One region of the Orrella sp. JC864 genome, then DNA from elsewhere that is predicted to be linked to it. Evidence: predicted binding sites of a transcription regulator. Region 1 holds the regulator's gene; the other holds the start of a gene.
The links. The regulator FNR, encoded in region 1, switches genes on or off when oxygen is low (the NO sensors DNR and NnrR bind a similar motif). The targets are predictions, from matches to a motif close to TTGATNNNNATCAA.
Positions count from the first base shown of each region.

Region 1 (11,748 bases):
CGAGGCGCGCATGATGCAGGCCTCGGGCGAGTTGCGCTTCGAAGAGGCGGCCGCGCTGCGCGACCAGATGGGCGCGCTGGCCCGCGTGCTGCACCAGCAGACCATGGAGGAGACCGGCGGCGAGGACACCGACGTGATCGCGGTGGCCGGCGCCGGCGGCAGGATCTGCGTGAACCTGGCCATGGTGCGCGGCGGGCGCCACCTGGGCGACAAGGCGTTCTTTCCCGCCCACGCCGAAGGCGAGCCGCCGGCCGAGGTGCTGGCGGCCTTCGTGGCGCAGCATTACCTGGACAATGCCTTGCCGCCGGTGCTGGTGTGCAGCCATGCCTTGCCCGATCCCGAGCTGCTCGCGCTGCTGGCCGAACATACCGGCGTGCGCACCCGCGTGCTGGCGCGCCCGCAAGGCGTGCGGCGCGCCTGGCTGGAGCAGGCCGCCGCCAACGCGCAGATGGCCCTGGCGCGCGCGCTGTCCGAGTCCGGCGCGCGCGCGGCCCGCACCGCCGCGCTGGCCGAGGTGCTCGAACTCGATGCCGACGAGGCCGCGCTCGATGCGCTGCGCATCGAGTGCTTCGACATCAGCCATACCGCCGGCGAGGCCACCCAGGCCTCGTGCGTGGTGTTCGAGCATCACGACATGCAGCCTTCGCTATACCGGCGCTACAACATCGCGGGCATCACCCCCGGGGACGACTATGCCGCCATGCGCCAGGTGCTGACCCGCCGCTTCGGCAAGGTTGCCGACGGCGAGGCGCCCATGCCGGGGCTGGTGCTGATCGACGGCGGGCGAGGGCAGGTCGAGGTGGCCCGCCAGGTATTCGCCGAGCTGGGCCTGGACATCGGCACGCTGGTGGGGGTGGCCAAGGGCGAGGGCCGCAAGGTGGGCCTGGAGACCCTGGTTTTTGCCGATGGCCGCCCGCCCAAGGCGCTGGGCGGCGAGTCGGCCGCCTTGATGCTGATCGCGCAGATCCGCGACGAGGCGCACCGCTTCGCCATCACGGGCATGCGCGCCCGCCGTGCCAAGGCCCGTACCGTCTCGCGCCTGGAAGAGATCGAGGGCGTGGGCGCGCGCCGGCGCCAGCGGCTGCTGACGCGTTTTGGCGGGTTCGCGGGCGTGGCGCGGGCCGGCGTGGACGACCTGGCTTCGGTCGAGGGCATCTCGTGGGAGCTGGCCCAGCGCATCTACGATGCCCTGCATTGAAACGGCCTGTCGCCATGCGCCAGCCTGGACTGAGGTAGCATACGCTTCACTATGCCGCTGAATCTACCGATAGTCCTCACCTGGTTGCGCATCGCCATGATCCCCATGGTGGTCGCGCTGTTCTACTTGCCCGAGGGCTGGCTGGCCTTGCCCACCCGCGACCTGCTGGCGGCGGTGGCCTTCATCGTGGCGGCCCTGACCGACTGGTTCGACGGCTGGCTGGCGCGGCGCTGGAACCAGACTTCGGCTTTCGGCGCCTTTCTCGACCCGGTGGCCGACAAGCTGATGGTCTGCGCGGCGCTGCTCGTGCTGCTGAACCTGGGGCGGGTCGACGCCTTCGTGGCTCTGATCATCATCGGCCGCGAGATCACCATCTCGGCCCTGCGCGAATGGATGGCCCAGATCGGGGCCAGCGCCAGCGTGGCCGTGCACAGGCTGGGCAAGTTCAAGACGGCCGCGCAGATGATCGCCATTCCCTGCCTGCTGTACGACCACCCGGTGGCGGGCGTGGACCTGGACGGCGTGGGCACTGTGCTGATCTACGTGGCCGCGGTCCTGACCGTCTGGTCCATGCTGTACTACCTTCAACGCGCCTGGCCGGCGATCCGCGAACGGTCGCGCTGACCGGCATCATGCAACAGAGCGGGGCAGCCGGCCCGACCCCGCCGCAAGAGACAGAGAGTTACGTTATGCCTGCGCCCTCGGCCGCTTCCTTCCAGGCCTCGGATGCGCTGCTCAAGCGACGCGATTGGCTCACCATCCTGGTGGTGGGCATCGCGCATGCGGCATCGCATTTCTTCCAGCTGGTCATCCCCTCGCTCTACGCCTCGCTGGGGGCCGAGTTCGGCCTGGACTACGCGCGGCTGGGGCTGCTGGTCTCGGCCTTCTTCGTGACGTCCGGCTTGGGGCAGGCCTCATCGGGCTTCGTGGTGGACAGGGTGGGTGCGCGGCCCGTGCTGTGGTTCGGCCTGTCGTGCTTCGTCGCCTCGGGCGTGCTGATCGGCCTGGCCAACGGCTATGCCATGCTGTTTACCGCTGCCGTGGTGGCCGGCGTGGGCAACTCGGTCTTTCATCCGGCCGACTTCTCCATCCTGAACAAGCGAGTCAGCCAGGCCCGGCTGGGGCACGCCTTCAGCACGCACGGCCTGACGGGCAGCCTGGGCTGGGCCTTGACGCCGGTATTCATCACCACGCTGACCTTGCTGTTCAACTGGCGGGTGGCCGCCTTCGGGGCGGCCGCGCTGGTGGCGACCGTGCTGCTGATGACGGTGCTGGCCAGACGCCTGCTGGCTGGCGACATCCACGAGGCGGGCGGCCGGCAGGGCGCGGCGGGCGCCGGCCAGGACAAGCCGGGCGGCCGCGCGCCGGGCCGTCCCGACCCGGCCCAGGCCGCCTTGCCCACGGGCGTGCTGGCCACGATCGGGGCGCTGGCCGCGCGTCCGGCGCTCTGGGGCGCGTTCCTTTTCTTCGGCATGACCTCGGTTGCCCTGTCCGCGGTGCAGAACTATACGATCCCGCTGCTGGGCAAGCTCTACGGCCTGTCGGCGGTGACGGCCAGCACGGCCCTGTCCGGCTACATGGTGTGCTCGGCCCTGGGCATGATCATCGGCGGCTTCCTGGTCTCGGCCACGCCGCGCACCGAAAGAGTAGTCGGCGCCTCGCTGTGCATGGCCGGGCTGGTGCTGGTGGTCCTGGCGCTGGGCTGGATTCCCGCCTGGCTGGCCGCGCCCATGGTGGGCCTGGCCGGCCTGTGCTCGGGCATGTCCGGCCCTTCGCGCGACATGCTCATCCGCAGCGTCACGCCCAAGGGCGCCCTGGGCTCGGTCTACGGGCTGGTGTATTCGGGCATGGACGTGGGCGCCGCGCTGGGCCCGCTGGCCTTTGGCATCATGCTCGATGCCGGGCTGGGGCACGGTCCCTGGCTGGCGGCGGGCGCGGCCTTTGCCGTCGGCGCCTTGCTGGCCTCGCTCATCGCGCGCGCGGCGCGGGCGCCGAGCCAGGCTTGGTCCAAGGCCGCGTAGCCGGAAACCCCCGGCCTATTGGCTGGGGGTGCGCTGCTCGGCGGGCGGCGGCAGGCCCGGCGTGCCGCGCCACGGGTTGATGTCCAGCCCGCCCCGGCGGGTGTAGCGCGCGTACACGCTCAGGCGCTCGGGGCGGCAGCGGGCCTGGATGTCCAGGAACATGCGCTCGACGCATTGCTCGTGAAAGCCGCTGTGCTGGCGAAACGACACGATATAGCGCAGCAGGCCGGCCGCGTCGATGGCCGGACCGCGATAGGACACCTGGACGGTGGCCCAGTCGGGCTGGCCGGTGACCGGGCAATTGGACTTGAGCAGGCGCGAAACCAGGCTTTCCTGCACCGTGCCGCGCGCCGTGTCCATGCCCAGCAGTCCCGCATCCGGGGCATAGGCGTCGATGTCCACGTCCAGTTCGTCGATGACGCGGCCCGCCGGTTCGCCCAGGGACAGCCCGGCATAGTCCTGCGGCAGGATCAGCTCGACGCCCACCGCCGCGCCAGCCGCGCGCGCCAGGTCGGCGGCGATCCGGTCGCGCACCGCTTGCGCATCGGCCATCGGCGTCTGGTTGTAGGAGTTCAGATAGAGCTTGAGCGATTTGGATTCGATCAGGCAGGCACTGGCGGCGGGCACCTGGAACCGCGCCAGCGCAACGCGCGGCTTGCCTCGCGGATCCAGCCACGACAGTTCGTAGGCGTTCCAGATGTCCACGCCGTCGAAAGGCAAAGCGGCGCCGGCCGGCAGGCCCAGCTCGGCGCGCGCCGGCGCCCGTTCAATGGGAAACAGCAGGCCGGGATCGTACTGGCTGGGATAGGCCACGGTCTGGCCCAGGGGGGCATGTGCAAGAGGCGTCATGGCGGGCGTGTCGGTAGACCGGCCATTGTAGTCCGGTCCAAGGGGGCGATTTTTTGTATCGTGAAATGCCGGCGGCGGGATATGAAAGCGGCTGTTGCGGTGCAGCGCGAGCGGCGTTTCACGGCATCGTGATGAATTCCGTATTGCGGAATGATGTTTGCAGTAAATTGATTTTAAAGGAAAAAATAATCTCCAAAAGGAGCGGAAAAGCAGCTTTGCGCGGTGCAGCACGGGCATAGACTTTTTCCCAGGCGCCGGTCCGGCATCGCGGTATCCAGCCCGGCCTGGCGCAAACGCTGTGTTGCCTTGTTATTCCCTTCACTCATCCAGGAGATATGCCATGAATGCTCGCGAGAGCCAGATCCGCAACCTGCAGAAGCAATGGACCGACAACCCGCGCTGGCAAGGCGTGCGGCGCGACTACAGCGCCGCCGACGTGGTGCGGCTGCGCGGTTCGCTGCCCATCGAGCATACGCTGGCGCGCCGGGGCGCCGAGCGGCTGTGGACGCTGATGCATGAAAAACCCTTCGTCAATTCCCTGGGCGCGCTCACGGGCAACCAGGCCATGCAGCAGGTCAAGGCCGGCCTGAAGGCCATTTACCTCTCGGGCTGGCAGGTGGCGGGCGATGCCAACCTGGCCGGCGAGATGTACCCGGACCAGTCGCTGTATCCGGCCAATTCGGTGCCGCAGGTGGTGCGCCGCATCAACAATGCCCTGCAGCGCTGCGACCAGATCCAGTGGATGGAGGGCAAGGAACCCGGCGACGAGGGCTATGTGGATTATTTCGCCCCCATCGTGGCCGATGCCGAGGCCGGCTTCGGCGGCGTGCTCAATGCCTACGAGCTGATGAAGGCCATGATCGACGCGGGCGCGGCCGGCGTGCATTTCGAGGACCAGCTGGCGTCGGTCAAGAAGTGCGGCCACATGGGCGGCAAGGTGCTGGTGCCTACCCGCGATGCGATCGCCAAGCTGGCCGCCGCGCGGCTGGCCGCCGACGTCATGGGCGTGCCCACCGTGCTGCTGGCCCGCACCGATGCCGATGCGGCCGACCTGGTGACCAGCGACGTGGACGAGAACGACCGGCCCTTCCTGACCGGCGAGCGCACGGCCGAGGGGTTCTTCCGCAGCCGCGCGGGCATCGAGCAGGCCATCTCGCGCGGCCTGGCCTACGCGCCCTATGCCGACCTGGTGTGGTGCGAGACCGCCACGCCCGACCTGGCCTATGCGCGCCGCTTTGCCGAGGCCATCCATCGCGCCCATCCCGGCAAGCTGCTGGCCTACAACTGCTCGCCGTCCTTCAACTGGAAAAAGAACCTGGACGACGACACCATCGCCCGCTTCCAGCGCGAGCTCGGGGCCATGGGCTACAAGTTCCAGTTCATCACGCTGGCGGGTTTTCATGCGCTGAACTACGGCATGTTCGAGCTGGCGCACGGCTATGCCCGCCGCCAGATGAGCGCCTTCGTCGAATTGCAGCAAAAGGAATTCGCGGCGGCCGAACTGGGCTTTACGGCCGTCAAGCACCAGCGCGAGGTCGGCACGGGCTATTTCGATGCCGTCACCCAGGTGATCGAGGGCGGCAAGTCCTCGACCACGGCGCTGACCGGTTCGACCGAAGAGGCGCAGTTCCAGGACGAGCCGGCCACGGCTTGATGAGGCCGGGCGGGCCTGGCGCCCGCCCGCTTTGTCCGCGCCGGCAAGCGCGGGGCCGCGCTTGCCGGCGCGGCCCGCTTCAGCACTCCTGGCCGAACACCTGCTTCAATGCCTCGCCATCCAGGATACGGACTTCGCGCAGATGCACCGCGATCAAGCCCTCGCGCGCAAAGCGCGACAGCAGCCGGCTGACGGTCTCCAGGGTCAGCCCGAGATAGTTGCCGATCTCCTCGCGGCTCATGCGCAGGATGAACTCGCTGGGCGAATAGCCCAGGCCGGCCAGCCGCTGCGAAAGATTGAGCAGGAAGCCGGCCACGCGCTGTTCCGAGCGCATGTTGCCCAGGGCCAGCAGCATCTGCTGCGAGCGGTTGATCTCCTGGCTCATGAGCTTGCGCATCTGCGCCTGCAGCGCGGGCAGGTGCAGGGCGATGCGGTCCAGTTCGGCCAGGCGGATGACGCAGACCTCGGAATCCTCGAGCGCGATGGCGCTGGAGACGTGGCGCGGCTGGCCCATGGCATCCATGCCCACCAGTTCGCCCGGCAGGTGAAAGCCGGTGATCTGCACCTGACCGTCGGCCGGTTCGAGTTGCGTGCGCAGCGAGCCGAAGCGCACCGCGTAGACGGCATCGACGGGATCGCCGGTCAGATAAAGGTTTTTGCCCTTGCCCACACGCACGCGTTCACTGACCAGCTCGTCCAGCCTGGCCACGTCGGCGGCGGCCATGCCGATGGGCAGGCACAGGTGGCTGAGCATGCAGGTGGAACAATGGGGCGCATCGGGTGCGACGGGAACCCTGGTTTGCATGATGATTTCCGGTAGCGACGCGGCGCCGGCCGGAATGGGCCGGGCCGCCGACTGGCATTGTAGTGGCAGCGGCCGCGGCCATGCGCCGCCGCCCGGCGGCAATGCCGCCTCAGGCCCAGTGATCCTCGCGGGCATAGGCCTTGCGCAGCCATTGCACGAAGACCTTGACGCGCAAGGGCAGGTGCTTGCGCTCGGGCACGATGGCAAAGATGCCGTTGGGCGGGGCCGCGTAGTCGTCCAGCACGGTGACCAGCCGGCCGCTGTCCAGGTCCTGGCGGACCTCCCACAGCGAGCGCCAGGACAGGCCGTGGCCCTGCAGCGTCCATTCGTGCAGCACGCTGCCGTCGCTGCATTCGAGCGTGCCGCTGACCTTCTGCGCCACGGTTTGCCCCTTGACGCGAAAGAGCCAGCCGCGCGCCTGGTTGCCCCGCGTGCCGAAGGACAGGCAGTTGTGCCGCGCCAGGTCGGCGGGCTGGCGCGGCTTGCCGTGGACCTGCAGATAGGCGGGCGAGGCCACCACCACGCGCCGGTTGTCGGCCAGGCGCATGCCGACCAGGCCCGAATCGACCAGGTCGCCGATGCGCACCGCGCAGTCGAAGCGTTCCTGGATCAGGTCCACCAGCCGGTCGCTCAGGTCCAGGGTGACCTGCAGTTCGGGATGCGCGCGGATGAACTCGGGCAGCAGCGGCGCCACGTGGCGCCGCCCGAAACCGGCCGGCGCGCTCACGCGCAAGGGCCCGCTGGGACGGCGGCTGCCTTGCGAAACCAGGCCCTCGGTATCTTCCAGGTCGCGCAGGATGCGCTGGGCCTCCTCCAGGAAGGTGCGCCCCTCGGCGGTCAGCGAGAGCTTGCGGGTGGAGCGCACCAGCAGCTTGACGCCCAGGCGCGCCTCCAGCGCGTCGATGCGCCGCCCGATCATGGCCGGCGCCACGCCTTCGGCGCGCGCCGCCGCCGACAGGCTGCCCAGCGTGGCCACGGCCACGAAGCTCTCCATTTGCTTGAAACGGTCCATTTTTTCTTTCTAGTAAAAAATGAAGCTATTTTTATAACCTTTTTATCTGCATTCCCAACCCGTACACTGATCCTGAAGACGGGCGGCGCATCCCGCACGCCCACCCCCGCACATTGCCACAAGGAGACCCCATGCAAGCACGCACCGACCGCCATGGCCTGCAAGTAGCCGACATCCTGGACCGCTTCATCGAGCAGGAGGCCCTGCCGGGCACCGGCGTGGACAGCGCCGCGTTCTGGAAGGGCTTTTCCGAGCTGGTCCACGAGCTGGCCCCGCGCAACCGCGAGCTGCTGGCCGAGCGCGACCGCCTGCAGGCCGAGCTGGACAAGTGGCATGGGGCCCACCCCGGGCCGATCCGCGACATGGCGGCCTATCGCCGGTTCCTGGCCGAGATCGGCTACCTGCGCGAGCAGCCCGAGACGGTGCGGGCCGGCAGCGAGCAGGTCGATCCGGAGATCTCGCAGCAGGCCGGCCCGCAGCTGGTGGTGCCGGTCTCGAACCAGCGCTATGCGCTGAACGCCGCCAACGCGCGCTGGGGCAGCCTGTACGACGCGCTGTACGGCACCGACGCCATCCCCGAGGACGGCGGCGCCGAGCGCGGCGGCGACTACAACCCCAAGCGCGGCCAGGCCGTGATCGCGCGCGCGCGCGCCTTCCTGGACGAGGCCGCGCCGCTGGCGCAGGGCTCGCACAAGGACGCCACCGGCTATGCCGTGCAAGGCGGCAAGCTGGTCGTCAAGACCGCCCAAGGCCAGACCGGCCTGGCCCGGCCCGAGCAGTTCAAGGGCTACCAGGGCCAGCCCGAGGCGCCCTCGGCCGTGCTGCTGGTCAACCACGGCCTGCACTTCGAGATCCAGGTCGACGCGCAGCATCCCATCGGCAAGACCGATGCCGCGCACGTCAAGGACGTGCTGCTGGAGGCGGCGATCTCCACCATCATGGATTGCGAGGATTCGGTGGCGGCGGTCGACGCCCAGGACAAGACCCACGTCTACCGCAACTGGCTGGGCCTGATGAAGGGCGACCTGACCGAGCAGGTCAGCAAGGGCGGCAAGACCTTCACGCGCGCGCTCAACCCCGACCGCCAGTACACCGGCGCCGACGGCCAGCCGCTGACGCTGCATGGCCGCTCGCTGATGTTCGTGCGCAACGTCGGCCACCTGATGACCAACCCGGCCATCCTGGACCGCGACGGCAACGAGATCCCCGAGGGCATCATGGACGCCGTGGTCACCACCCTGGCGGCCATGCACGATCTCAGGCGCAAGGGCGCCAGCGGCTGCAACTCGCGCGCCGGCTCGGTCTACATCGTCAAGCCCAAGATGCACGGCCCGGACGAAGTCGCCTTCTCGGACCAGCTGTTCTCGCGCGTGGAAGACCTGCTGGGCCTGCCGCGCAACACCATCAAGATGGGCATCATGGACGAGGAGCGCCGCACCAGCGTCAACCTCAAGGCCTGCATCGCCGCCGCGGCCCAGCGCGTGGCCTTCATCAACACGGGCTTCCTGGACCGCACCGGCGACGAGATGCATTCGGTCATGGAAGCCGGCCCCGTGCTGCGCAAGGGCGACATGAAGAGCACGCCGTGGATCGGCGCCTACGAGCGCAGCAACGTGCTGGTGGGCCTGGACGCCGGCCTGCGCGGGCGCGCTCAGATCGGCAAGGGCATGTGGGCCATGCCCGACCTGATGGCGGCCATGCTGGAGCAGAAGATCGCCCATCCCAAGGCCGGCGCCAACACCGCCTGGGTGCCTTCGCCCACCGCCGCCACCTTGCATGCGCTGCACTATCACCAGGTCGACGTGGTCCAGATCCAGAAGCAGCTCGAGCAGACCCGCTTGGCCGACGTGCGCGAGGAACTGCTGGAAGGCCTGCTGACCATCCCGGTGTCCGCCGGCAAGCCCTGGTCGGCCGAGGAGATCCGCAGCGAGCTGGACAACAACGTGCAGGGCATCCTGGGCTACGTGGTGCGCTGGATCGAGCAGAGCGTGGGTTGCTCCAAGGTGCCCGACATCCATAACGTGGGCCTGATGGAGGACCGCGCCACGCTGCGCATCTCCAGCCAGCACATCGCCAACTGGCTGCGCCACGGCGTGGTCAGCCAGGCCCAGGTGCGCGAAACCTTCGAGCGCATGGCCGCAGTGGTCGACAAGCAGAACGCCGGCGACCCGGCCTACACGCCCATGGCCGGCCGCTTCGAGGAGTCCTTTGCCTTCCGTGCGGCCACGGCGCTGGTCTTCGAGGGCCTGACCCAGCCCAACGGCTACACCGAGCCGCTGCTGCACAAGTTCCGCCTGGAGTGCAAGGCGGCGCAGGGCTGAGCGCAACGCCCGCGCGGGTTCCTGCAGAGCAAAGGAGGTTTTCATGACCGGCTACCGCTACGCCAGCACGCCGAAGCTGGACGTCGCTTATCTCGAATGGAATCCGCAGGGCGGGCGCACCGCCGTGCTGCTGCATGGCTGGCCGGACAGCCCGGGGGGCTGGCGGCCCGTGGCGCAGGTACTGGCCCAGGCCGGCCTGCGCGTGCTGGCCCCGGCATTGCGCGGATTTGCGCCCACGCGCTTTCGCGACCCGGCCACCCCGCGCAGCGGACAGCTGTCCGCCCTGGGGCGCGACCTGCTGGACTTCTGCCAGGCGCTGGGCCTGCGCCAGCCGGTGCTGGTGGGGCACGACTGGGGCGCGCGGGCGGTCGCCAATGCCTGCGGGCTGCAGGCCGATGCCGCTTCCCACCTGGTGATCATGTCGGTGGGCTACGGCACCAACGATCCCAAGCAATCGCTGTCGCTGGACCAGGCGCGCCGCTACTGGTATCACTGGTTCATGGCCACGCCGCGCGGCGAGCGGACCGTACGCGAGCAGGGCAAGGCCTTTGCCCGCTACATGTGGGACAGCTGGTCGCCGCCCGGCTGGTATGGCCAGGACGATTTCGAGGAAGCGGCAAGGGCTTTCGACCATCCGGACTGGCCCGACGTGGTGCTGCACTCATACCGCCATCGCTGGGACGGCGCCCCGGGCGATCCGGCCTACGCGCAGGACGAGGCGGCGCTGCACCCCGCGCCCGTGCTGGCCGTGCCCACGCTGGTGCTGCATGGCGCGGCCGACGCCTGCAATCACCCGGACACCTCCGCCGGCCGCGAGCATTTCTTCTCGGGGCGCTACGAGCGCCAGCTGCTCGAAGGCGTGGGACACTTCCCGCACCGGGAAGCGCCGGCGGCGGTGGCGCAGGCCATCGCGCGCTTCATCGGCGCCTGACGGCCCGCATTGTCCGGTCCGTTGCCTACCGGCGCGCGTCGCGGGCGCGCCGGTAGGCCACCCAGTCCTGCGCGTCCAGCGGCGCGAGCCCTTGCAGGTATCGTGCCGCCACCGGGTAGTACTCGCAGCGCAGCGTCCGGCCGTCCATCTCGACCTCCACGGGCTGGCGCTGGTACATGCAATCGGTGCCCGGCACATATTCCTCGATCTCGTCCATGACCGCGAGCAGGGCGTCATCGACCAGGTAGACGTCGCCGCGCACGCGATGCGGCCCCGTGGCCAGCAGGGCCGGGTAGTCGCCCAGGTCATAGAGGGTGCCCGCCACCCAGCCCACGCCATGCCAGCGGGGTGGCGCGCAGCCGTGGCGGCGGGCGGCCTGCGACAGATCGTTGACTTCGCCGGCGCGCAGCGAGCCATAGACAAAAACCGGGCGCAGTCCCGCAGCGTGGGCGGCGCTGAAAGCGTGGGGCGGGCGTGGAAACATCTTGCAACGAGACGAAGGGCGACGCGGTGGACTAGGCCGTCGTATTTTAAGGAGGCGCTGTCGTTCGCCCATTGAAATCCGGCCTTGCGCCCGCATCTTGATGGCATCGGGACGTCCTGTCCCCCCTTTTTCCCACCTACGACGCCATGCGATTCGACAAACTCACGACGAAGTTTCAACAGGCGCTGGCCGATGCGCAGAGCCTGGCCGCGCGCAACGACAATCCCTATATCGAGCCGGCGCACGTGCTCGCGGCCTTGCTGGCCGACGCCGACAGCGGCGCGGCGGCCCTGCTGGCGCGCGCCGGCGTGGCGGTCAACCGCGTCGGCCCGGCGCTGGAGAACGCGCTCAAGGCACTGCCGCAGGTTCAGACCGAGGACGGCAACGTCCAGGTCGGCCGCGAGCTGCAGGGCGTGCTGACGCGCACCGACAAGGAAGCGGCCCGCCGCGGCGACGCCTACATCGCCAGCGAG
Region 1 is NZ_JBANET010000006.1:21,628-33,375, forward strand. It holds gene uvrC (excinuclease ABC subunit UvrC) at 1-1,198, shown strand, start outside; gene pgsA (CDP-diacylglycerol--glycerol-3-phosphate 3-phosphatidyltransferase) at 1,250-1,822, shown strand; gene V8Z80_RS07780 (MFS transporter) at 1,888-3,219, shown strand; gene queF (NADPH-dependent 7-cyano-7-deazaguanine reductase QueF) at 3,235-4,068, opposite strand; gene aceA (isocitrate lyase) at 4,409-5,722, shown strand; gene fnr (fumarate/nitrate reduction transcriptional regulator Fnr) at 5,802-6,527, opposite strand; gene V8Z80_RS07800 (LysR family transcriptional regulator) at 6,637-7,539, opposite strand; gene V8Z80_RS07805 (malate synthase G) at 7,671-9,860, shown strand; gene V8Z80_RS07810 (alpha/beta fold hydrolase) at 9,904-10,791, shown strand; gene V8Z80_RS07815 (gamma-glutamylcyclotransferase family protein) at 10,817-11,227, opposite strand; gene clpB (ATP-dependent chaperone ClpB) at 11,422-11,748, shown strand, end outside.

Region 2 (11,748 bases), on a different contig from region 1:
AGGTGCCGCTGCTGTCCACGCCCATCGCCGCCGCGCAGCTGATCGACCTGCTGCGCATCTACCTGGGCAAGCGCCTGGCGCCCACCACCACGGTGCACGGCGTTTTCATGGACGTGCTGGGCCTGGGCGTGCTGATCACCGGCGAATCGGGGCTGGGCAAGAGCGAGCTGGCGCTGGAACTGATCTCGCGCGGCCACGGCCTGGTGGCCGACGACGCGGTCGAGCTCTCGCGCACCGCGCCCAACGTCATCGAAGGCCATTGCCCGCCGCTGCTGCAGAACCTGCTCGAAGTGCGCGGCCTGGGCCTGCTGGACATCCGCACCATCTTCGGCGAGACCTCGGTGCGCCGCAAGATGCGCCTGAAGCTGATCGTGCACCTGATCCGCGCCACCGCCCAGGACAAGTTCGAGCGCCTGCCGCTGCAGGACATGACCCAGGACATGCTGGGCCTGCCGGTGCGGCGCGTCATGCTGCAGGTGGCGGCGGGCCGCAACCTGGCGGTGCTGGTCGAGGCCGCCGTGCGCAACACCATCCTGAAGCTGCGGGGCATCGACACCCTGGGCGAATTCATGGAGCGGCAGGCCGCCGCCATCATGCAAAACAGCAAATAGAACGCCGTGCAAGAAGAGGACATCGCCCCCCCGCTGAACGTCGTGCTGCTGACCGGCATCTCCGGCTCGGGCAAGTCCGTCGCGCTGCGCCTGCTCGAAGATTCCGGCTTTACCTGCATCGACAACCTGCCGGTGCGCTTTCTGCAGGAATTCATCGCCAACGCGCGCGAAAGCAACCTGGGCCGCGTGGCGGTGGCCATCGACGTGCGCTCGCCGGGCGAGCTGGCCGAGCTGCCCGACGTGATCACCGCCTTGCGCGGCATGGGCACCCACCTGCGCGTGATCTTCCTGGACGCCAACACCGAGACGCTGGTGCAGCGCTACTCCGAATCGCGCCGGCGCCACCCGCTGACCGACCGCCTGGACCTGCCCGGCGGCGCCAGGCCGTCGCTCAAGGAATGCATCGCGCGCGAGCGCGAGCTGCTGGCGCCGCTGCGCGAGCAGGAACACGTCATCGACACCTCCGAACTGACGCCGGGGCAGTTGCGCGCCTGGGTGCGGGACCTGGTGCAGGCCGACCGGCGGCCGCTGGTGCTGACCTTCCAGTCGTTCGCCTACAAGCGCGGCGTGCCGCGCGATGCGGACCTGGTGTTCGACGTGCGCTGCCTGCCCAACCCGCACTACGACAGCAACCTGCGGCCGCTGACCGGGCGCGACGAACCCGTGGCCAAGTGGCTGGCCGGCTTCGAGCAGGTCGGCCAGATGATCGACGACATCACCGCTTTCATCCGCAAGTGGCTGCCGCGCTATATCCAGGACACCCGCAGCTACCTGACGGTGGCCATCGGCTGCACGGGCGGCCAGCATCGCTCGGTGTACGTGGTCGAGGAGCTGGCCAGGCGCTTCGCCGATCATCAGCCGCTGCTGGTGCGCCACCGCAACCAGCTGCCCGACGAGCATGCTTGACAGGGTCGCGCCAGCCTGGTTTTTGCCCCTGCCGGCCTGGCTCTGCCGCCTGGCCGTGCTGGCGCTGATACTGCTGCTGGCCGCTTGCGGCTCGGCGCCCAAGACCGGCACGCGCGGCGGCGGCTACTACAAGGACGACGGCCCGCCCGCAAGGCCCCCGTCCAACCTGGACAGGGTGCCCGACGCCGTGCCGCGCATCGAGCCGCTGGCCAGCGGACCGAACCGTCCCTATGTGATCTTCGGCAAGCGCTACGTGCCCGACACCAGCGGCCAGCCCTACCGAGCGCGCGGCGTGGCCTCGTGGTACGGCAAGAAGTTCCACGGCAACCCCACCTCCAACGGCGAGCGCTACGACATGTACGCCATGACGGCCGCGCATCCCACGCTGCCCATTCCCAGCTACGTGCGCGTCACCCGGGTGGCCACCGGCAAGACGGTCGTGCTGCGCGTGAACGACCGCGGGCCCTTCCACAGCAATCGCATCATCGACCTGTCGTACGTGGCGGCCCACAAGCTGGGCATCCTGGGCCCGGGCAGCGACGAGGTCATCGTCGAGCGCATCATGCCCGACGAGATCCGGCGCATCGCCGCCGGCGCGCCCGCCGTCCCGCCGCAACAGGCGCCGGCCGCGCAGCCGGTGGCGCTGCGCGAACCCGCGCAGGCGCCCGCGCCCCTGCCCCCGCCCGCGGCGCCTCGCCCGCTGCCGCCGCCGCCCGCACCGGCATCCTTTGCGGCCGCGCCCGTGGCCGGCGCCTATTTCCTGCAGTTGGGCGCCTTCGGCGAACCGGGCAACGCGCAGGCGCTGGCCGGTCGCGTCAACAGCGCCTTCCAGCCCGGCGAGACGCCCGCCGTCACCGTGCAGCAGGTAGACCGCTGGTACCGCGTGCGCATCGGCCCCTATCCGGATCGCGCCGCGGCGGAAAGCGCCCTGCAAATGGTGGCCGACCGTACCGGCGTGCAGCCGGCGCTGGCCTTCGGGCATTAGGGGCCGGCGCCGCCGGTTTCCCGGCCGCGCTCAGCGGTTCGGATCGACGATCACCCGCCCCTGGACCGTGCCGCGCAGGATGTCTTGGCCCGCTTCGATGGCCTGCGCCAGCCCGACTTCGCGGGCGGCGATGCGGTCTATCAGCGGCTGCTCCAGCGTGCGGGCCAGGGCCTGCCAGGCTGCCTCGCGGCGCTCGCGCGCAGCCCTGACGCTGTCGATGCCCAGCAGGCTGACGCCGCGCAGGATGAACGGCGCCACCGAGGCCGGAAGATCCATGCTTTGCGCCAGGCCGCAGGCCGTGACCACGCCGCCGTAGCGCAGGCTGGCGCAGATATTGGCCAGCGTGTGCCCGCCCACGCTGTCCACCGCGCCGGCCCAGCGCTCCTTCTGCAGCGGCTTGCCTTTCTCGGACAGCGTGGCGCGGTCGATGATCTCGGATGCGCCCAGGTCCCGCAGCCGCTGCGCCGCCTGCGGGCGGCCGGTGCTGGCCGCCACGCGATAGCCCAGCCGCGCCAGGATGGCGACGGCAAAGCTGCCCACCCCGCCGTTGGCGCCGGTCACCAGCACCTCGCCGTCGCCCGGCGCCAGCCCCGCCTGCTGCAAGGCCTGCACCGACAGCATCGCCGTGTAGCCGGCCGTGCCGATGCCCATCGCCGCGCGCGGGCTCAGGCCCTCGGGCAGCGCGATGAGATAGTCGCCCGGCACGCGCGCGCGCTGCGCCAGCCCGCCCCAGTGCGTCTCGCCCACGCCCCAGCCGTTCAGCAGCACCTGCTGGCCGGGGCTGAAGCGCGGATCATCGCTTTGGCTGACGGTGCCGGCGAAATCGATGCCCGGCACCATGGGCCACTGCCGCACCACCGGCCCCTGGCCCGTGATGGCCAGGCCATCCTTGTAGTTGATGGTGGAGTAGGCCACGTCCACCGTGACGTTGCCGGACGGCAGCTGCGCATCGTCCAGTTCCGTCACTTCGGCGTGGGTACGGCCGTCTTGCTGGCTAAGCAGTATCGCTTTGAACATCCGTCTCCCTTCCTTTGGATCCGTTCAGAGTCATGAAGACATCGGCCAGCCGCCGCGGCCGGGCAAGGCTGCGCGGGATGCGCCGATGAACCCGCTCCCGCGGTCTTCTCGCAGCGCCAAGAATAGACCGGTCTGTTAGAAAATTCAATCCCGCCCGGCGACGATGGGAGGGCGGATGCCCGCCTGGCGCCGGCGGCCCGGACTGCCCGCGCCGCCGGCCCGCTTCAGGCCGGCTTGCGGGCCAGGGCCCAGGCGTACAGCAGGTCGCGCGGCAGCCCGCTGACCCGCGCGGCCACCCGCGCGGCATCGCGCACCGAGACGGTTTCCAGCAAGGCCTCGAGCAAGGCCTCGGTCTCGGGGGGCACGGATTGCCCGTCGGCGGCCTCGGGCGCGGGCGCCTCGTGCACGATCAGCACGAATTCGCCCTGCCCGCGCTGCGGCGCGGCCGCCAGCCACTGGCGGGCCTGCCCCAGTTCGATGGTGTCGATCTCTTCGAAGCGCTTGGTCAGCTCCCGCGCTACCGTCAGGCGGCGCTGGGGCCCGGCGATTTCGGCCAGGCCGTCCAGGGTGGCCGCCAGGCGATGCGGGGATTCGTAGATGAGCACCGGCGCCGGCAGGGCGCACCATTGCCGCAGCCAACGCTGGCGCGCGGCCGCCTTGGCGGGGGGAAAGCCCGCGAAGGCGAAGGCGGGATTCTCGTCGCTGGTGACGCCGCTGCCCATCAGGGCGGCGACCACCGCGCTGGGCCCGGGCACCGGGACCACCGGGCGGCCGGCCTCGCGCACGGCGCGCACGATGCGCGCGCCCGGGTCGCTGACGGCCGGCGCGCCCGCATCCGATACCAGCGCAACACGCTGCCCTTGCGCCAGCCGCTCGACGATGGCCTGGGCGGCCTGCGCCTCGTTGTGCCGGTGCGCGGCCATCAGCGGCGTGGAGATGCCCCAGGCGTCCATCAGGACGCGGCTGGCGCGGGTGTCCTCGGCGGCGATCACGTCCGCGCGCAGCAGCGCCTGCCAGGCGCGCAGGCCCAGGTCGCCCAGGTTGCCGATGGGCGTGGCCACGACATAGAGCGCGCCCTCGGGCCAATGCTGCTCGGCCACGCGCTCGGCCACGCGGCGCCAGGCGGGCTCGGCGGACTGGACTTTTTGGTTCATGGGGGACTTGCTGGGGGAAGGTCGGTGGGCGATGCTGCCAGTGTAATGGTTTGGCACGCACGCCCATGCCCCCACCGGACGATCTGCACGCCTGGCGCGCCGCGCGCGAGGCCCAGCGCAAGGCCCTGCGCCGGCGCGCGCGGGCGGCCGGCCGTACCCGGGCGGCAGGCGGCCCGACGCCGCCGGCCAGGCCGCCCACGCCGGCCCAGCGCCAGGGCCGCGCCAGCGAAGACCAGGCCCTGCGCCTGCTGTGCCGGGCGGGGCTGCAGCCGCTGGCGCGCAACCTGCGCTGCCGCGCCGGCGAGATCGACCTGGTCATGCGCGAAGGCGACGTACTGGTCTTCGTCGAGGTACGCCACCGCGCCAGCGACCGCTACGGCGGCGCGGCGGCCAGCGTGGCCGCCGCCAAGCAGGAGCGGCTGGCCCGCGCTGCGGCCTTCTTCCTGCCTCAGCTGGCCCTGCGGCACTGGGGCGCGCGCACGCCGGCCTGCCGCTTCGACGTGGTGGCCGCCGGCCCGGGCGGCATCACCTGGATACGCGCCGCTTTCGAGGCCGTGAGATAATCGCGCGCATGGATATGACCTCGCGCATGACCGCGCATTTCAACGATTCGGCCGCCGTCCTGCAGGAAAGCGGCCGGGCCCTGGCCGAGCCGCTGGCCCAGGGTGTGGAACTGCTGTTCACCACCTTGGCCAACAACGGCAAGATCCTGGCCTGCGGCAACGGCGGCTCGGCCGCCGACGCCCAGCATTTCGTCGCCGAACTGGTCGGGCGCTTCGAGCGCGAACGCTTGCCGCTGCCCGGCATCGCGCTGAACACCGACACCTCCATCCTGACGGCGGTGGGCAACGACTACGGCTACGAGCACGTATTCGAGCGGCAGGTGCTGGCGCTGGGCCAGCCCGGCGACGTGCTGGTGGCGATCTCGACCAGCGGGAACTCCGCCAACGTCGCCCTGTCCATCGAAGCGGCGCACGAACGCGACATGCGCGTCATCGCGCTGTCGGGCAAGGGCGGCGGCGCCTTCAACGATCTGCTCGGGCCCGACGATATCCACCTGTGCGTGCCGCATGACCGAACCATGCGCATCCAGGAAGTCCATATCCTGCTGCTGCACGCCTTGTGCGACGGCATCGACGCCCTATTGCTAGGAGACACCGCATGACCGCTTTCCCGCGCCGGACCGCCGCCCGCTCCTTGCTGCTGGCCGCCTTGCTGGCGGCGGCCGCCGCCACGCTGTCGGCCTGCGCGCCGGTGGTCGTGGGCGCGGCGGCCGGGGGCACGGCGCTGGTGGCCACCGACCGGCGCACCGCCGGCGTGCAGCTCGAAGACCAGAACATCGCGCTCAAGGTCGAGAGCAACATGCGCCGCCACTTCGGCGACAAGGCCAAGGTCAGCGCGGCGGTCTACCAGACCGTGGTGCTGCTGGTGGGCGACATCGCCGACGAAGCCAGCAAGCAGCAGGCCGGCACCCTGGCCGGCAAGGTCGAGAACGTCAGCCGCGTGGTCAACCAGCTCACCGTGGGCCCGGTGGCCACGGGCGACATCGTGCGCAACGACATCTGGGTCAACTCCAAGGTGCGCGCCGCCCTGGTCAACACGCGCGGGGTGCCCTCGCGCACCATCGTGGTCACCACCCACCGCGGCACCGTCTACCTGATGGGCAAGGTCACGCGCCTGGAAGGCGACTACGCCGCCGCGGCGGCGGCCAACGTCAGCGGCGTGCAGCGCGTGGTCAAGCTGTTCGAGATCATGTCGCCCGAGGAAGAGCGCGCCCTGCTCGAGGCCGGCAAGAACCCCGAGCCGCAGAAGAAGGCCGCCCCCATCACCACCCCGGGCAACGACCAGGCGCCGGCCGGCAGCGGCAGCAGCAGCGGCGCCAACGTCGAAGTCATGCCCATCCAGTAGGCGCGGCCCCATGAAAAAACTCCTGCTCGGCCTGGCCGCCGCCATCGTCCTCGCGCTGGGCGCCTGGTTCGTATGGACCCCGGCGCCGCAAGCGCCCGCCGTGGCCATGACCACCATCGCCGGCGAGCCGCTGAGCATGCAGGGGCTCGAAGGCAAGGTGGTGCTGGTCAAGTTCTGGGCCACCAGCTGCGTCACCTGCATCAAGCAGATGCCCGACACCATCGAGAACTACCGGCGCTATCACGAGCGGGGCTTCGAGACCATCGCGGTGGCCATGGACTACGACCCGCCCAACTACGTGCTCAATTTCGCGCAGACGCGCGAGCTGCCGTTCAAGGTGGTGCTGGATTCCAAGGGCGAGATCGCGCGCGCCTTCGGCGACGTCAGACTCACGCCCACCGCCTTCCTGATCGACAGGCAAGGGCGCATCGTCAAGCGCTACCTGGGCGAATACGACAAGGGCGAATTCCACGCCGCCCTGGAAAAAGCCCTGGCCGGCTAAGCGCGGCGCTCGCCGCGGCGCGCGCCAAGCTACAATTTCCGCTCGCCGCGGCCCGTGGGGGCCGCGCCCGCCAAGCCAGACAGCCAGGTTAGCCGCCACCATGAGTTCCGCCGAAGACGCCGCCCTTGCCGAATCCCTGAACGCGCTCTCGCCCGCCATCAAGGCCGGCGTATTGTCCGAAGCCCTGCCCTATATCCGCCGTTTCCACGGCAAGACCGTCGTGGTCAAGTACGGCGGCAACGCCATGACCGAAGAGCGCCTGCAGCGCAGCTTCGCCCACGACGTGGTGCTGCTCAAGCTGGTCGGCCTGAACCCGGTGGTGGTGCACGGCGGCGGCCCGCAGATCGACGCGGCGCTGCGCCGCGTGGGCAAGCAGGGCACCTTCCTGCAGGGCATGCGCGTGACCGACGCCGACACCATGGAAGTGGTCGAGTGGGTCCTGGGCGGCCAGGTGCAGCAGGACATCGTCATGATGATCAACGAGGCCGGCGGCAAGGCGGTCGGCCTGACGGGCAAGGACGGCGCGCTGATCCTGGCCGAGCGCAAGATGATGGACGACCGCGAGCACCCCGGCCAGAAGCTGGACATCGGTTTCGTGGGCGACGTGGTGCGCATCGAGCCGGCCGTGGTCAAGGCGCTGCAGGACGACCAGTTCATCCCGGTCATCTCCCCGATCGGCTACGGCGAGGACGGCCAGGCCTACAACATCAACGCCGACGTGGTGGCGGGCAAGATGGCCGAGGTCCTGGGCGCCGAGAAACTCGTGATGATGACCAACACGCCCGGCGTGCTGGACAAGGACGGCAAGCTGCTCACCGGCCTGACCGCGCAGAGCGTGGACAGCCTGTTCGCCGACGGTACGATCTCCGGCGGCATGCTGCCCAAGATCTCCTCGGCGCTGGACGCGGCCAAGAACGGCGTGAACTCCGTGCACATCGTCGATGGCCGCGTGCCGCACTGCCTGCTGCTCGAGATCCTGACCAACCAGGGCGTGGGCACGATGATCCGGTCGCGCTGATGGCTGCAGATCCGCGCCGGCTGCACGGCCCGCCGGTGCGCCGGCTGCGCACCCGCCAGGAACTGAGTCCGGCTGACCGGGCGCACCCGGTGTGGCTGTTCGACCTGGACAACACGCTGCACAATACCTCGCACGCCATCTTCTCGCACATCAACGTGGGCATGACGGCGGCCGTGGCGCGTACGCTGGGCGTGGACCAGGACGAGGCCAACCGCCTGCGCGCCAAGTACTGGCACCGCTACGGCGCCACCGTCATCGGCATGCACCGCCACCACGGCGTGGACGTGCGCGAGTTCCTGGCGCTCAGCCACGATTTCGAGGTCGGCCCGCTGGTGCGCGCGCCCAAGGGGCTGGCCCGCATGCTGGCCCGCCTGCCCGGACGCAAGGTGCTGGTCACCAACGCCCCGCTGGACTATGCCCGCGCCGTGCTCAAGCACCTGAAAGCCCTGCGGGCCTTCGACAGCATCTGGGCCATCGAGCAGATGCGCATCCACGGCACCTTCCGGCCCAAGCCCTCGGTGGCGCTGATGCGCTACGTGCTGGCGCGTGAAGGCATCCCCGCCTCGCGCGCGGTGCTGGTCGAGGACACCCTGTGCAACCTGCGCGGCGCGCGCGCGGCAGGGATCCGCACGGTGCACGTTTTTCACCCCGGCACGCCGTTCGCCAAGCTGCACCGGGGGCGCGCAGATTACGTCGACTTGCGGGTAAACTCGGTCGAACACCTGCTGCAACAGCGCCGCCCCGTGCGCCGGCGCTGACCGCGCCGCCGGCGCGGCGCCGCAGCGCGCGGGCGCCGCTCCGCTTCCACAGGATCTCCAGCATCGCCATGGCCAGCAAACCCGGAGAACGACGGACCCAGATCTTGCAGACGCTCGCAGAAATGCTCGAGCAGCCGCGCGCCGCGCGCATCACCACTGCCGCGCTGGCCGCCCGCATGCGCATTTCCGAGGCGGCGCTGTACCGCCATTTCGCCAGCAAGGCCCAGATGTTCGAGGGACTGATCGAGTTCATCGAGACCAGCATCTTCACGCTGATCAACCAGATCACCGTGGTCGAGCAGCACGGCCTGGGCCAGGCGCGCGGCATCGCGCGCATGCTGCTGTCGTTCTCCGAGCGCAACCGGGGCATGACGCGGGTGCTGACGGGCGATGCGCTCGTTACCGAGGATCACCGGCTGCTGGACCGCATCAACCATGTCAACGACCGCATCGAGGCGTCGTTCAAGCAATGCATACGCACCGCCGTCAATGACGGCGAGCTGCCGCCCGACACCGACGCTGCCGCCTACGGCAGCCTGCTGACCCATTTCGTGCTGGGCAGCTGGCTGCGCTATGCGCAAAGCGGCTGGCGGGTGGCGCCCACCGCGCATACGGAAACGCATCTGCGCCATATCCTGGCGCCCTGACGGCGCCGGCCTGGCGCGTCCGCGGCCTGCGCGGGGAGGCAGCAAGCCGAAGGCGCAGCGTGGGGGCTTTTTTGCCGCAGGGCCGCCCCAAGGCAAAAACGGCCCCCCTCGGGGGGCAGCAAGCCGAAGGCGCAGCGTGGGGGCTTTTTTGCCGCAGGGCCGCCCCAAGGCAAAAACGGCCCCCTCGGGGGGCAGCAAGCCGAAGGCGCAGCGTGGGGGCTTTTTTGCCGCAGGGCCGCCCCAAGGCAAAAACGGCCCCCTCGGGGGGCAGCAAGCCGAAGGCGCAGCGTGGGGGCTTTTTTCCGCGGCGCTAGATCTGCGTCAAGGCGCGATCGAGGCCATGCGGGACACAATGCAGGCAGGAGCGGCCGCAATGCTTCGTGCCCTGTAGAGGACGGCATGTCCGCCCTGTGTATCACCTTGTACAGGAGCCTTGCTTGAACTCGCTAGCCGCAGCCCCCGCCCCCAAACCGACGCCAGAGCGCGTACGCCTGCCTGTCGGACTGTTCGCCGCCCTGGCGGCCCTTGTCGCGGTCCTCTTGCTGCCGCTGCCGGCCGAGCTGCCGGTCGCCGGCCAGCGCATGCTGGCCATCCTGGCCTTCGCCGTGGTCATCTGGATCACCGAAGCGGTCTCCTACGAGGCCAGCGCCATCATGATCACCGCGCTCATGGCCTTCCTGATAGGCACGGCGCCCACGCTGGCCGACCCGGGCCTGGCCTATGGCACCTCGGCCGCCATCGGCATGGCGCTCAGCGGCTTTTCCAACAGCGCGCTGGCGCTGGTAGCCGGCGCCCTGTTCATCGCCGCGGCCATGACCCACACCGGGCTGGACAAGCGCATCGCCCTGGTCACGCTCTCGCGCGTGGGCACCACCACGCGCCGGGCGCTGCTGGGCGCCACCGCCGTCATCGTGGTGCTGAGCCTGCTGGTGCCCAGCGCCACCGCGCGCAGCGCCTGCGTGGTGCCCATCATGATGGGCGTGATCGCGGCCTTCGGCGTCGAGAAACGCTCGAACATCGCCGCCGGCCTGATGATCGTCGTGGCCCAGGGCACCAGCATCTGGAACGTCGGCATCCAGACCGCCGCCGCACAGAACCTGCTGACGGTCGGCTTCATGGAGAAAATGCTGGGCGAACGGGTCACCTGGTCCGACTGGCTGGTGGCCGGCGTGCCCTGGGCGGTCATCATGTCCGCAGTGCTGCTGGTCCTGGTGCTGAAGATGCTGCCTCCCGAATCGGACAGCATCGCCGGGGGCAAGGAAGCGGTCGAGCGCTCGCTGGCCGACCTGGGCCCCACCACGCCCGCGCAAAAGCGCCTGATGATCGTGATGATCGGCCTGTTGGCGCTGTGGGCCACCGAGGGCAAGCTGCACCGTTTCGATACCACTTCGACCACCTATGCCGGACTGGTGGTGCTGATGCTGCCGCGCATCGGCGTGATGACCTGGAAGGACGTGCAAAGCCGCATTCCCTGGGGCACGATCATCGTGTTCGGCGTAGGCATCAGCCTGGGCACGGCGCTGCTGACCACGCAGGCCGGCCAATGGCTGGGCAGCCAGGTGGTCACCCGCACCGGGCTGGACGTGCTGGGCCCGCTGGCCGTGCTGGCCGTGCTCACCGCCTTCCTGATCCTGATCCACCTGGGCTTTGCCAGCGCCACGGCGCTGACCTCGGCCATGCTGCCCATCCTGATCTCGGTGCTGCAGACGCTGCCGGGGGACATCAACGCCGTGGGCATGACCATGCTGCTGGGCTTTGCAGTGAGCTTCGGCTTTATCCTGCCCATCAACGCGCCGCAAAACATGGTGTGCATGGGCACGGAAACCTTCAACGCGCGGCAATTCGCCAAGGTCGGCATCGTGATCACGATCGCCGGCTACCTGCTGATGCTGCTGATGGGCGCCACCTATTGGCGCTGGCTGGGATGGATGTAGACATGAACGAAGCCGTCACCCTCGAAATCGACCAGGCCATCGCGCTGGGCCGGCAGCTGCTGGCCGCGCAAGGCGTGCCCGGCGACATCGCCGCCGACGTCGCGCAGCACCTGGTCGAATCGGACCGCGTCGGCTATGCCAGCCACGGCCTGTCCATCCTGCCCAGCTACCACCGCGTGCTGGGCAAGGGCCTGCTGGCGGCCGACGGCCGCCCCGCGCTGCTCAAGGACCAGGGGCCGCTGCTGGCCTACGACGGCCGCCACGGCTTCGGCCAGCACGTGGGCAAGGTGGTGGTCGAGGCGGCCATC
Region 2 is NZ_JBANET010000020.1:13,404-25,151, reverse strand. It holds gene hprK (HPr(Ser) kinase/phosphatase) at 1-611, shown strand, start outside; gene rapZ (RNase adapter RapZ) at 618-1,517, shown strand; gene V8Z80_RS16620 (septal ring lytic transglycosylase RlpA family protein) at 1,510-2,502, shown strand; gene acuI (acrylyl-CoA reductase (NADPH)) at 2,533-3,519, opposite strand; gene rsmI (16S rRNA (cytidine(1402)-2'-O)-methyltransferase) at 3,744-4,673, opposite strand; gene V8Z80_RS16605 (YraN family protein) at 4,739-5,236, shown strand; gene V8Z80_RS16600 (phosphoheptose isomerase) at 5,245-5,838, shown strand; gene V8Z80_RS16595 (BON domain-containing protein) at 5,835-6,581, shown strand; gene V8Z80_RS16590 (peroxiredoxin family protein) at 6,592-7,083, shown strand; gene argB (acetylglutamate kinase) at 7,184-8,101, shown strand; gene V8Z80_RS16580 (pyrimidine 5'-nucleotidase) at 8,101-8,859, shown strand; gene slmA (nucleoid occlusion factor SlmA) at 8,928-9,506, shown strand; gene V8Z80_RS16570 (DASS family sodium-coupled anion symporter) at 9,944-11,440, shown strand; gene V8Z80_RS16565 (Ldh family oxidoreductase) at 11,443-11,748, shown strand, end outside.
Region 2: V8Z80_RS16570 (DASS family sodium-coupled anion symporter) is a predicted target of FNR. The motif match lies at 9,818-9,831, and genes of this name have one in related genera.